2 linked regions of the Nitratidesulfovibrio vulgaris str. Hildenborough genome follow. The protein of the gene in region 2 binds, or shares a complex with, the protein of the main gene of each other region. Links are inferred from orthologs where the notes say so. Each region holds a gene or a part of one and is shown on either strand. Other genes may lie near its edges.

Region 1 (6,147 bases), 2.4 Mb from region 2 along the record:
GTAGCCCACGGCGAGCTTGGCGGCGATCTTGGCGATGGGGAAGCCCGTGGCCTTGGATGCCAGAGCGGAGGAGCGCGACACGCGGGGGTTCATCTCGATGACCACCATGTCGCCGTTGTCCGGGTTGATGCCGAACTGCACGTTGGAGCCGCCCGTCTCGACGCCTATCTCGCGCATGATGGCGATGGAGGCGTCACGCATCATCTGGTACTCGACATCGGTCAGGGTCTGTGCCGGGGCCACGGTGATGGAGTCGCCCGTGTGCACGCCCATGGGGTCGAAGTTCTCGATGGAGCAGATGATGACGCAGTTGTCGGCCTTGTCGCGCATGACCTCCATCTCGTATTCCTTCCAGCCGAGCACGGACTGCTCGATCATCACCTCGCTGGTGATGCTGGCGGTGAGACCGCGCGAGGCGATCTCTTCGAGGTCTTCCATGTTGTAGGCGATGCCGCCGCCCGTGCCGCCCATGGTGAACGCGGGGCGGATGATGAGCGGAAAGGGCATCTCCGTTCCGAGGCGACGCACGTCGTCCATGGAACGGGCGATGCCGCTGGCAGGCACCTTGAGGCCGATGTTGGCCATGGCAAGGCGGAACAGCTCGCGGCTTTCGGCCTTCTCGATGACCGCACGGTTGGCGCCGATGAGCTCCACGCCGCATTCATCCAGCACACCGGAGGCCGCCAGCGCGAGGGCCGTGTTCAGGCCCGTCTGCCCGCCCAGCGTGGGCAGCAGCGCGTCGGGACGCTCCTTGCGGATGATGGCGGCCACCGTCTCGGGCTCGATGGGCTCGATGTAGGTACGGTCGGCGAGACCGGGGTCGGTCATGATGGTGGCGGGGTTCGAGTTGACCAGCACCACCTCGTAACCCTCTTCCTTGAGGGCCTTCACGGCCTGTGTGCCGGAGTAGTCGAACTCGCAGGCCTGCCCGATGATGATGGGGCCGGACCCGATGACCATAATCCGCTTCAAGTCTGTGCGTTTGGGCATGTCGCTTCGTGTGGGGTGAAAGGTTGTCCGCGGGGCTGCAAGGCGGAGAAATCCTGACGGTACGAAGCGGAAGGAGGCGAACGCCCACGGAAGGGGGCGCGGGGGAGATGCCGTCCGCCCGCGATTGCGCCAGCGGGCCGCCCTCGGTACGCGCCGGTCAGCAATCTCCCTACCATATACCGGCAGGGGGTGACATGCAAGGGGCACAAGCCTTGGGCGCAGGTGACGCATCTCTGTATCCCGTTTCTGCAATCAGGCTTCGCTTGCGCCAAGGTGGCTCGTTGCCGTGTGATGATAATGCCGAAAGTCATTGCGTGTCGCGACGCTTGATGTGTACTGTGAGTGCAGTGCTACTGATGCAATATCTGCTTTGATGTTGTCATGATAATCACTTTCTTTTTCTTCATGGCAATGATTATCATCGATAGGAGTTGAGTAGTGCATCGCATTGGCATGAAATTGCAATGTGGTATCATATTCACTGTCCTGACAGGCTCCCTTGCCTGTCTGCACGGTTTTGACGTTGATGCATATGCTGATGACGGAAGACACGATAGGCATGGGGAACGACATGCATGGTCAACTGTGTCAAAAATGCCTGATGTTTATGTGAAATCTTGCGGAGGGTGCCACATGGCGTACCCTGCTGTACTGTTGGCGCATGAGGGATGGGCATCCATCGTCGGTTCAGCAAGCGACCATTTCGGGACGGTGGTCGAGATGTCTCCTGCGCAGCAGCAGGCTGTCGCCGCCTATCTTTCCGATAACGCGGCCGACAGGTCCGGCACCAAACTGGGCCGGAAGATCGCCCGTTCCATGTCTGATGGGAACGTGTCGCGCATCACGGAAGTGCCCTACATCAGGCACAAGCATCGCGATATCGGGGCTGCCGTGCTGACCAGGGAAAGTGTAGGCGGGCTGGCGAACTGCATTGCCTGTCATCCCGGGGCAACTGGCGGGCAGTTCGATGATGACGACGTGGCGATTCCGACGGACTGATACGGGCGCATGGCACGAGCAGGCCACCATTCACTTTGACTGCGGAAGGATGTGCGACGGATGATGTCTGAACAGCGCAGGGCTATCGCCTTGTCCCTCGTGTGCGGTGTGTGCATCCTCGTCCTGAAGATGCTCGCGTATCTCGTGACAGATTCAGCGGCACTCATGTCGGATGCATTCGAGTCCATCGTGAATGTGGTGGCGAGTGCTTTTACCATGTGGACCCTGTATGTGGCGCAGACGCCGCCGGACAGGCGCCATCCCTATGGGCATGGGCGAGTCGAGTTCTTCGCCGTGTTCTTCGAAGGGGCTCTCGTCATTGTTGCCGCACTGGGCATTATCGTCGCAGCGGCGCCTCGTATCATCGAACCGCGCGCAATGGTGCAGCTTGACATCGGCCTTGGGCTATCGGTCGTCGCCTCTGCCATCAACCTCGTTCTCGGCCTTTATCTCATCCGTGTGGGACGGCGCGAAGACAGGCTGGCACTCGTTGCCGACGGTAAGCACATCATAACTGACGTGTACACGACCGGTGGGGTGCTTGCGGGTTTGCTGCTCGTCCATGCCACAGGATGGCTGTGGCTCGACGGGGCCATCGCATGCGTCGTGGCCCTGCACATCCTCGGAGCGGGGTATGGGCTCGTAAGGGAGGCGGTGCGTGGACTCATGAACGAGCGCGACGAGAAGCTGCTGCTGCGTATCGAGGATGTCCTCAGACGCCATGAGCAGGATGACGGGATTGCAACGCATGATATCCGGGCATGGAGGTCGGGCCGGGACATCCATGTCGACCTGCATCTCGTGCTGCCCCGGCATATGACCATGGAGCAGGCACAGGCGCGCGCCACGGTCGTCGAAGATATCCTGCGGGGCCAGATTCCCCATGTCGTCGAGGTACTTGTGCGGGCCGAGGCCTGCGATGAGGCACAGTGCAGCGCCTGCCGCCATGCTGGCAGGTGCCATGAGAGGTAGGGGCCCTGCGTACGGTTCAGGGATTACGGGGTATTGGCAGCAGATGGCGTGTCGCTCCGGTGCCGCGGGCGGTGCGTAGCCTGCGGGGGGGCGTAACACATGACTTAAGCCCGGCGCTGGCCTAGCGTATCCCCGGCAGGTCGTACCCCCCGGCAGGGGATGCCACGTGGCCCACAGCGTGCGGGTGCGACTTCGTGTCGCTCAATGGAAAGGCCCGCATGTATGCGGGCCCTTCGTTTGTCTTTATGGGGGGGCAGTCACGGGGCAACCCGCGAGGCGCGCAGCTAGATGCGGCCTTCCTCCACGGCGTGACATGCCACCAGAGCACCGCCGGGCTGCGGCAGGGCGCGGGGCACCTCGTTCATGCAGCGCTTGTCGGCGTGGGGGCAGCGACCGTGGAAGACGCAGCCCGAAGGCAGGTTGATGGGCGTGGGCACGTCACCGGAGAGGCGGATGTGCTTCAGGCCCTTCTGCCCGATACGCGGAATGGCGGAGAGCAATGCCTGCGTATACGGGTGGCGCGGTGAACCGAACAGGTCTTCGCTGGTGGCGAGTTCACACAGTGAACCGAGGTACATGACCGCCACACGGGTGGAGATGTGCTCCACCACCGAGAGGTCGTGGCTGATGAACAGGTAGGTCAGGTTGCGCTGTTCCTGCATGTCCATCATCAGGTTCAGCACCTGCGCCTGAATGGAGACGTCCAGTGCGGAGATGGGTTCGTCCGCCACGATGAACTCGGGGTCGACGGCAAGGGCGCGGGCGATGGATATGCGCTGGCGTTGCCCGCCCGAGAACTCATGCGGATAGCGCGTGGCCCACACAGGGTTGATGCCCACCTGTTCCATGACGGCGGCGACCCTGTCGAGCACTTCGCCTTCGCCGATGCCGGGGTTGTGGAAGCGGATGGGTTCTTCGAGAATCTGGTTCACGCGCATACGCGGGTTGAGCGAGGCGTAAGGGTCCTGGAAGACCATCTGCATGCGGGTGCGGTAGGGCAGCATCTCCGTGTCGGAGAGGTGGTCGATGCGCCGGTCACGGTAGTGGATTTCGCCGGAATTGGGGCGGTACAGGCCGATGACCGTGCGTGCGAGGGTCGATTTGCCGCAGCCCGATTCACCGACAACGCTGAGGGTCTCGCCCTCGTTGATGGTGAACGAGACGTCGTTGACCGCATGGACGACAGTGCGCTTGCGGACGATGCCGGAGCCGGTGAGCCTGAGCTGGTCGAGAAAGCCGCCGGAGATGTCGAAGTGCTTGACGACATTGCGCAGGTTGAGAAGAGGTTTCTGTTGCATCGTAACTCCGCTAGTCCAGCAGGTGGCACGCCACAAGTCCGCCGTTGCGCTTGGGCAGGAGGCGCGGCCGCGAGGTGCGGCACACGTCCTGACACAGCTCGCAACGGTTGTGGAAGGGACAGATGCCGTGCGCGATCTCGGAGAGGCTGGGCATGGCACCCGGAATCTGGTTCAGGCGATGCCGCTTGCCCACGCAGCCCCCGCCACAGCTGTTGCCCTGCGGCAGGGCGGCGAGCAGCCCCTTGGTGTAGGGGTGCTGCGGGTCGGCCACGATGCGCGCGGTCTCGCCCATCTCCACGATGCGGCCCGCGTACATGACGGCTATCTTCTGCGTCACCTGCGAGACCACGCCGAGGTCGTGCGTGATGAGGATGAGACCCATCTTCTCGGACTCGCACAGTTCAAGCAGCAGGTCCATGATCTCGGCCTGAATGGTCACGTCGAGGGCCGTTGTCGGTTCGTCGGCGATGATGAGGCTCGGCGAGGTGAGCAGGGCTATGGCGATGACGATGCGCTGGCGCATGCCGCCGGAGAACTCGTGCGGGTACTGCTTGAGCCGCTTCTCGGGCGAGGGGATGTAGACCTTGCGCAGCTTGTCGAGGGCGATCTCTTCCGCCTCGCGGCGGCTCATCTTCTGGTGCGCGAGAATCGTCTCCACCATCTGCGAGCCGATGGTGAGCACCGGGTTCAGCGTCATCATGGGATCCTGGAAGATCATGCTGATGCGGTTGCCGCGGATGTCACGCAGCGTTTCGGCATCGGTGGTGACGAGGTCGTTACCCTCGAACAGCACCGAGCCACCGGCGATGAAGCCGGGCTTGCTGATGAGGTTGATGATGGAGAAGCCGGTGACGGACTTGCCCGCTCCCGACTCGCCCACAAGTCCGAGACGTTCGCCACGGCCCAGCGTGAACGAGACGTCGTTCACGGCGGTGAGCGCTTCGTCGCGGAGAGCGAACTTGACGGTGAGGTTCTGGACGTCGAGCAACGCTTCCATGGCTAGTCCTTGTAAAGCTTGGGATTGAGGAAGTCGCGCAGCCAGTCACCGAGCAGGTTGATGGACAGCACCAGCAGAATGAGCATGATGCCCGGGAAGAGCGTTATCCACCAGCTTCCGCTGAAGAAGTACTGGAAGCCCGACTTGATGAGCGAACCGAGCGAAGGCTGCGTGACCGGCATCCCGAGACCCAGGAACGACAGGGCCGCCTCGCTCATGACCGCGTTGGCCACCTGCACCGTGGAGATGACAAGCACCGGGGTGAGCGTGTTGGGCAGGATGTGCCGCAGCATGATGCGCCGTGCCGGAAGGCCGATGACGCGCGCCGCCTCGACGTATTCCTTCTTCTTCTCGGCCAGCACCGAGGCGCGTACGGTACGCGCTATCTGGGGCCATTCCGAAAGGCCGATGACGAAGATGAGGAAGGGCACGGCCACCTCTTCGTAGCGGCCCACGCCCACGACCATCTGCAGGATGGCGCCGAAGAAGATGGCCACCATGTAGGACGAGAACGAAAGCTGCACGTCGGCCACGCGCATGAGGATGGAGTCGATGCGCTTGCTGCCGTAGCCGGACACGAGACCCACGAAGATGCCGATGACGGATTGCAGGGCCACGGCGCCAAGGCCGATGACCAGCGAAACGCGCATCCCGTAAAGCATGGCCGAGAGGATGTCGCGGCCCTGGTTGTCGGTGCCCAGCAGGAAGTCGGCGGTGCCTTCGGGCTTCCATGCGGGCGGAAGTTCCGCGTTCATGATGTCGAGGGTCGCACCGTCATAGGGCGAATGGGGGGCGATGAGCGGCGCGAGAATGGCCGACACGGCAAGGATGAACAGCAGCGCGAAGCTGCCCACGGCCACGGGGTCGCGCAGGAAGCTGTAGAGGAAGTAC
Region 2 (6,372 bases):
CGGAGCTTCGACCCAGAGTCGCCGTACTTCGCGCTCCAGAAGGGGTTCGACCTGCAGGATGTTCAGCAGTGCGTCGAGTTCGCTGGCCGACTGCGGCTTGAAGAGCAGCATGTCTTCCCGGTGCGGGTCCTGTTCCCACAACTTGTTGCGACGGATGCGCGTCAGCCCTTGGTCGAACAGTGCTTCGACGGCGGATGTCGATGTCCGTCGCTCACGCAGGGTTCGCATGTGCATCTTGCCAAGGTCGTCACCCGCGCGGGTGCGCAACTCGGAGACGAACTGCACTTCAAGTAATGTCTGGAGCGTCCTGCCCATGCATGGCAGTGAGAAATCGCCCAGCGTGCGCCGTAGCAGGGCGATGTCGCGCTGACCGAGCGCCCCAAGGCCCGCAATGAAGTCGGCGCGCATGATGTTGAGCGTGAGCCCCACGCAACAGGCCATGCACAGAACCTGATCACGGGCGAACTGGACTTCGGCGGCGGATACCTGTCGCCCGTCCTCGTGAGTACCACCGGAGATGAGCTGGGTTTGCAGGCGGTCGAGTTCGGCAGCTGCCGGGTCGATGCACACAATCTGGCTGATGAAGTCGATGGCGTCGTCCGCAAATGGATACAGGCTCTTGTCGGCCAGCGAACGCAGCAGATTCTGCACAATCTTGCGGGCCTTGCGGGTGGCGAAGTCCCGCGCTTCGCCTTCGAACAGCTTCTGTATGCGTGACTTCTCTTCGGGCGGAGGGGTGAGACGCAGCTGGGCCAGAAGGGCGTCGAAGGGGTAGCGGATGACGAGCACCGATTTCTCCTTGGCGATGCTGAACCCCTCGTCTTCGATGATGCTGTCGTAGGCCTTGCGGACAAGGGCAACGACGTAATGTTCGAAGTGCCTACGCCAGAAGTCCTCGCCGGGCGGCGTCTCGCGGATGATGGTGTCGGAGGCGGCGATGGCCACGTCACCGTAGGCACGGACGAGCGTTTCGGTGAAGTTGTCCATGCATAGCCCCGTGGTATAGACGATGCCCTGAATGCCCTTGAGCAGCAGGGTTTCGCAGTTGGCCACTTCAGCGCGCAGGGCGTCGGCGTCGGGGCTGTCGGGGCCGAGAGTAAGATAGCGGTTCATCAGGGTTATCCCCTTGCGTACCGTCTCGGCCACGAAACCGTGCAGGGGGTCGGTCACGCCCCGTATCGTCAGGAAGTCGGTGATGCCTTGCTGCAGGCTTTCAAGGAGGGGCAGTTCGTTGATGCGCGGGGCATTGAGCCGCATGAGCAGCTGCAGCATCTCCCGTTCGGTGACCTCCTTGACGGCCCGTCGTTCCTTCAGGTCACGCAGTGCAGCGATATAGGCGTCGAGCCTTTGTTCGAAAGAGAGCAGGGCCCCGTTGGGGAGGGGGGTGCCATGTCCGGCGGGCCCAGCATTGGAGGACGCGGCCTGCGGTGCTGCCGCAGTTTCCGGGGTGGTGGCGTTCTCGTCGGTCATGGCTACGACCCCTCGTGCGTGTTCTGGGCGGCGAGTCCATCGGCGAGGGCCTGCCCTTCGGTGCCGCCGCCCGCCATGCGCGCCAGTTCGTCGCGGATGGCCTCGCCTTCAAGTCTGGCGCACAGCGTCGAGGTCGCTCCATCCGTCACCTCCTTGCGTATCTGGAAGTGCCGGGCGGCACGTGCCGCTATCTGGGGCCAGTGGGTGATGCACAGTACCTGACGGTGCAGGGCGAGCGATTCGAGTCGGTCTGCGACCCGGTGCAGTGTAAGGCCGCCCACACCCGCATCCACCTCGTCGAAGATGAGCGTGGCGGTCTCGCCTTGCGACATGAGCCCCACGACCGCAAGCAGAAACCGTGAAAGCTCGCCGCCCGAGGCGATGCGGTCGAGCGGTTGCGGAGCCTGTCCGGGGTTGGGCACCCAGAGGAGGCGTGCCTTCTCTTCAGGACAGCCGGGCCACGCTTCGGTGGGGGAGAATTCGAAATCCACATGCACATGTTCGGAGAAGCCGAGGCCCGCCAGTTCGCTCTCAAGGTCGCGTGCCAGACGTTCGGCTGCGAGGCGCCGCGCCGGGGTGAGTTCGTCGAGTACGGCCTTGAGCTGTTCCCGCAAGGAGGCTTCCTCACGTTCGAGCCTTTTGATGTCGAGCCCGCAGGCGTCGAGGAACGACAGGTTCTCGTCGATCTCATCCCGTAGGTTGAGGATGTCGTCCAGCGACCGGCGCAGTTTGCGTTTAAGCTGCGACAGTTCGAAAAGGCGCGATTCGATACGTTCGCGCTCGCCGGGGTCGGCGATGGCGGGACGACGGCGCAGTCTGCGCTCGAGGTCATGCAGCGTGTCGCGGTAGGTGCGTGCAGCCTCGGCGTCGGTGCCGAAGGCGTCGTCGAGGTTCGAGAGTTCGTCGAGTTGCCGTTCCAGCTGACCAAGAAGGTCGACCATGCCGGGGCCGTCCGCCCCGCCGCGCAGCAGGGCCATGCCGTGTTCGTAGCCTTCGAGCAGTGAGGCGGCGTCACGCAGTTCGTTGCGGCGGGTTTCGAGCTGTTCCTCTTCGCCGTGTTCGGGCGCTACCCGCTCTATTTCGCGCTGCTGGTACTCGAGTACATCCCGTTTCTCTTCGAGGGTACGGGAACGTTCGAGCAGGGCTTCACGCTGTGCCGCAACGTCCCGAAGCTGTCGCAGGGTCGCCTCCCGGCGCTCAAGCAGGTCTGGCCTCTGGAGATAGGTGTCCAGCAACTGGGCCTGAAAGGAAGGCTGCAAGAGCTTGTGCTGTCCGTGCTGGCTCGTATGGACGATGAGCGAAGGGCGCAGGTCGCGTGCCGCGTCCTGCGAACTGAGCGCGTCATTGATGAAGAGACGGCTGCGACCTGTGGCAGCCACGAGTTCACGCCGCATGATGCATTCACCGTCGGGAAGCATGAACAGTGCCTCGACCTGCGCCTTGTCGCGTCCGGGACGCACCATATCCGCCCCGAGGCGGTCGCCGGTGAGGAAGTTGAGTGCCTTCAGGATGAAGCTCTTGCCTGCCCCGGTCTCACCTGTGAGCACGTTCAGTCCGTTGGAGAACTCGAGTTCCATGTCCTCGATGAGGGCGAGGTCTCTGATGCGAAGATATTCCAGCATGGCCGCTCCATGTGCGGTGAATGACGAGACTCATGTGGCGGGCGCTATGCTGTGCCCGTTGCAGGTGATGCCGCTAGTGCTGCGAGGCCGTTGTCGCGGCCCGTGTTGCCCCGCTTGGCCCGGTTTGCACAATGAACACCCGGATGCGCTCCCCGTTCCCTGTGGCGCCTTGTACGCCCCGCCGTGCGATGGGAACTGACCGCTGCCGTGGGTGCACACCCCTGGCGGTTCTCCGTCCTGTGCCGCAGCACCTGTGTCGACCCGCACCGTCCCCTCTGTGGAGGTCATCCGGCGTCGTCGACCGTCCTCTGGTCTGCATGGGCGCACCCTAGCATAACAAACCGTGTTTGTTGAGAGGTGCGCGGAGGTGCATCCGTTTGAGGCGCGTTCTTCTGTGTGTCGGGATGCGTCCTGCGTCGTGGGGCATCGTTGGGAACGCGACTATTTTTTCAGGCGCGGGTCGAGAAAGTCGCGCAGACTCTCACCCAGCAGGTTGTATCCGAGTACGGTGACAAGGATGGCAAGGCCGGGGAAGAGCGACATCCACGGGGCGATTTCCAGAACGTCCTTGCCCTCCAGCAGCATGTTGCCCCAGCTGGGGTCGGGCGGCTGCACCCCGAGGCCCAGAAAGCTGAGGGCCGACTCGGTGAGAATGGCCCCGGCTACGCCCAGCGTCGCCGAAACCAGCACCGGTGCCATCGCATTGGGCAGGATGTGGGTGAGGATGATGCGTGTGCGCCCGGCCCCGGCAAGGCGGGCGGCCGCCACGAATTCCCGTTCCCGCAGTGAGAGGGTCTCGGCGCGTACCAGCCGCGCCACTCCCATCCATGAGGTCAGCCCGATGACAGCCATGATGTTGCCAAGGCTTGGTTCGAGAAAGGCGATGACCGCAAGGATGAGGAAAAACGAGGGAAAGCACAGCATGATGTCCACAAGGCGCATGGCGAGTTCGTCGATGATGCCGCCGAAATACCCCGCGACGAGGCCCACGGCGAGACCGATGGCTACGGCGATACCCACGGAGACGAAGCCTACCCATAGCGAGACGCGCGCCCCGTACAGCAGGCGAGAGAGCACGTCGCGACCAAGCGCGTCCGTACCAAGCAGGTGTGTGGCGGACGGGCCCGACAGGATGGTGTCGAGATGCAGGGCCGTGGGGTCGTAGGGCGCAATCCAAGGTGCCAGCAGCGCAAGCAGGGACATGCTGCCGACGATGGCAAAGCCGATGGCGAAGAGGATGTTCCTCTGCCAGAATCGGGATGTGGAGGGCCGTGACGTCGTCGCGGGTGGGGGGACGAACGGGGTTCCGGTTTCGGTGCCCGCGTTGCTGTGGGGGGCGTTCATCGGTCTCCTCCACTGTTGCGGATGCGCGGGTCGGCGAGTCCGTAGCACAGGTCCGCAATCAGGTTGCCAGCCTGAGTCAGTACCGCACCGAGGACGAGGTTGCCCATGATGAGCGGGTAGTCGCGCGCCATGACGGCGGTGTAGAAGAGTTGCCCCAGTCCCGGCAGGGCGAAGATGGATTCGATGATGACGCTGCCGCCTATCAGCCCCGGCAGCGAGAGGCCGAGGATGGTGATGACCGGCAGCAGCGCGTTGCGCAGGGCGTGCCGGAAGATGACGGTCCGTGTCGGCAGCCCCTTGGCCCGTGCGGTGAGGATGTAGTCCTGCCGCAACACTTCGAGCATGGCAGAACGCATGAAACGCGACATGCCTGCAAGGCTGCCGAAGGTGTAGATGAAGAGCGGCAACGCAAGGTGGCGGGCCACGTCAAGGAATTTGCCCCACGGCGAGAGCGTGGCGTAGTCCAGCGACGTCAGCCCCGAGAGAGGAAGCCAGCCGAGATGGATGCCGAAGAAGAGCATCAGCAGCAGCGCCAGCCAGAATCCCGGCATGGCAAAGCCGATGAACACGAGCACGGTCATGCCCCGGTCGAACCAGCCCCCTTGCCAGTGTGCGGATGCGACGCCGATGGGTACGGCAAGCAGAAGCGTCAGAAACAGGGCCGCCACGTTCATGCCCACGGTGAGAGGCAGACGTTCGCGGATGCGCTCCATGACGGGTCTGCCATCACTGGACATGGAATTGCCGAAGTCGAGACGCACCAGTCTGCCAAGCCACTGTGCATACTGGACGTACAACGGCTGGTCGAGCCCGTAGATGCTCTCGAGGCGTTTCCGTGCCTCTGCACCTGCAAGTGGATTCATGGTCGTCTCAAGGTCGGTGGGCGACCCCGGTGCGAGGTGGATGACCCAGAAGCAGATGACGGTGATGCCCAGAAACACCACCACCATCCATGCAAGCTTGCGGAGCATTCTCCGGGCGAGGGCTGTCAGGCGTGTCGAGGCTGGTGCTGGCATGGCGGTTCCCGTCAAGCCGTACGTTCCATCCACACACGCAGGTCTCGGACCTCGTCGTTCCAGCGGGGCGATAGCCTCACGGCAAGGAACTGGCGATAGACTTCGTCGAGGAAGCCGAGGCAGGTGTCGATCAGATACATCTTCTCGAGAAAGCGGGCGTCGGGGTCGTCGTCTTCGCCATCCTTCTCGATGACGGGCGTCTTGAGACTGTTGAGGGCGAAGTCCTCGGCTTTGAGCGTCAGCAGCCAGCTGTCGGCGTCGCGCTCGATGCGGATGAGCGCCCGCGAGACCTTCTTGCCCGTCGAAAGCCCAAGCCGAGCTTCACGCAACTGCGACATGCTGCCGGATACGGTCGCCGTCTCGAGGCTCTCGCCCTCACCACCCTGAACGGCGATGCGCTGTTCCATGAACACGCCGAAGTTCCGTCCATCTTCGGTCTCGAAGCTGCCGTTCCGAGATTCGCTCCTGTACCAGAGCCAGGTGAGGAACTCCTGACCGAGAATGACGTCTACGGTCTGTCCAAGATATGCTGTGTCGGTCATCGTTATTCCTTGGGTGACGCCCTGTCGTGGGGTGTCGTATGCAGTTCGTCCGGATGCAGGCACTGGCGTGTCCCCTGTCCCCTGCCTGTGGTGACCGGCTGTGCCCGATCATGTGGAGGGGGCAACTTCACCTTGAAGATGCCTGCCGCTGTCGAGTCCGCGAATCAGGCGAACTGGGTCGCCTCTATGATGTCCAGCCGCGACATGGCGTTCTCATCGAGCATCGACGCTGCAAGCTGGTAGGGGGTCATCGCCTCGAGATGCAGGTCGAAGGTCAGCGTGAAATACTCCATGAACAGGTCGCACATCTTCGACTGGGTCGAGGCGAAGTAGACCATGTTCGAGGTGGTCGCCCACACGACATTGAACTCGGCGGGA

The links.
Region 1: the proteins of DVU_RS11530 (region 2) and DVU_RS00805 are in contact, whole or in part, in a cryo-EM structure (PDB 8Z1Y), measured with the Escherichia coli proteins. The link is inferred for Nitratidesulfovibrio vulgaris str. Hildenborough from one-to-one orthologs.

Annotation. Positions count from the first base shown.
Region 1 is NC_002937.3:202,105-208,251, forward strand. What follows is about bases 2,253-5,023. They hold DVU_RS00805 (ABC transporter ATP-binding protein), read right to left. Parts: upstream 4,260-5,023; coding sequence 3,246-4,259; downstream 2,253-3,245. Other genes in these bases: DVU_RS00800 (cation diffusion facilitator family transporter), read left to right, coding at 2,253-2,961; DVU_RS00810 (ABC transporter ATP-binding protein), read right to left, coding at 4,270-5,023. In the rest of the region: carB (carbamoyl-phosphate synthase large subunit), read right to left, coding at 1-990; DVU_RS16740 (hypothetical protein), read right to left, coding at 1,243-1,563; DVU_RS00795 (diheme cytochrome c), read left to right, coding at 1,585-1,989; more of DVU_RS00800, read left to right, coding at 2,050-2,252; more of DVU_RS00810, read right to left, coding at 5,024-5,256; DVU_RS00815 (ABC transporter permease), read right to left, coding at 5,259-6,147. UniProt on the Escherichia coli protein: Part of the ABC transporter DppABCDF involved in dipeptide transport. Responsible for energy coupling to the transport system.
Region 2 is NC_002937.3:2,565,269-2,571,640, reverse strand. Bases 2,486-5,481 are described here. They hold DVU_RS11530 (ABC transporter permease), read right to left. Parts: upstream 4,437-5,481; coding sequence 3,534-4,436; downstream 2,486-3,533. Other genes in these bases: DVU_RS11520 (hypothetical protein), read right to left, coding at 5,464-5,481; DVU_RS11525 (ABC transporter permease), read right to left, coding at 4,433-5,452; DVU_RS11535 (DNA repair protein RecN), read right to left, coding at 2,486-3,092. In the rest of the region: DVU_RS11540 (hypothetical protein), read right to left, coding at 1-1,470; more of DVU_RS11535, read right to left, coding at 1,473-2,485; more of DVU_RS11520, read right to left, coding at 5,482-5,994; recombination-associated protein RdgC, read right to left, coding at 6,159-6,372. UniProt on the Escherichia coli protein: Part of the ABC transporter DppABCDF involved in dipeptide transport. Responsible for the translocation of the substrate across the membrane.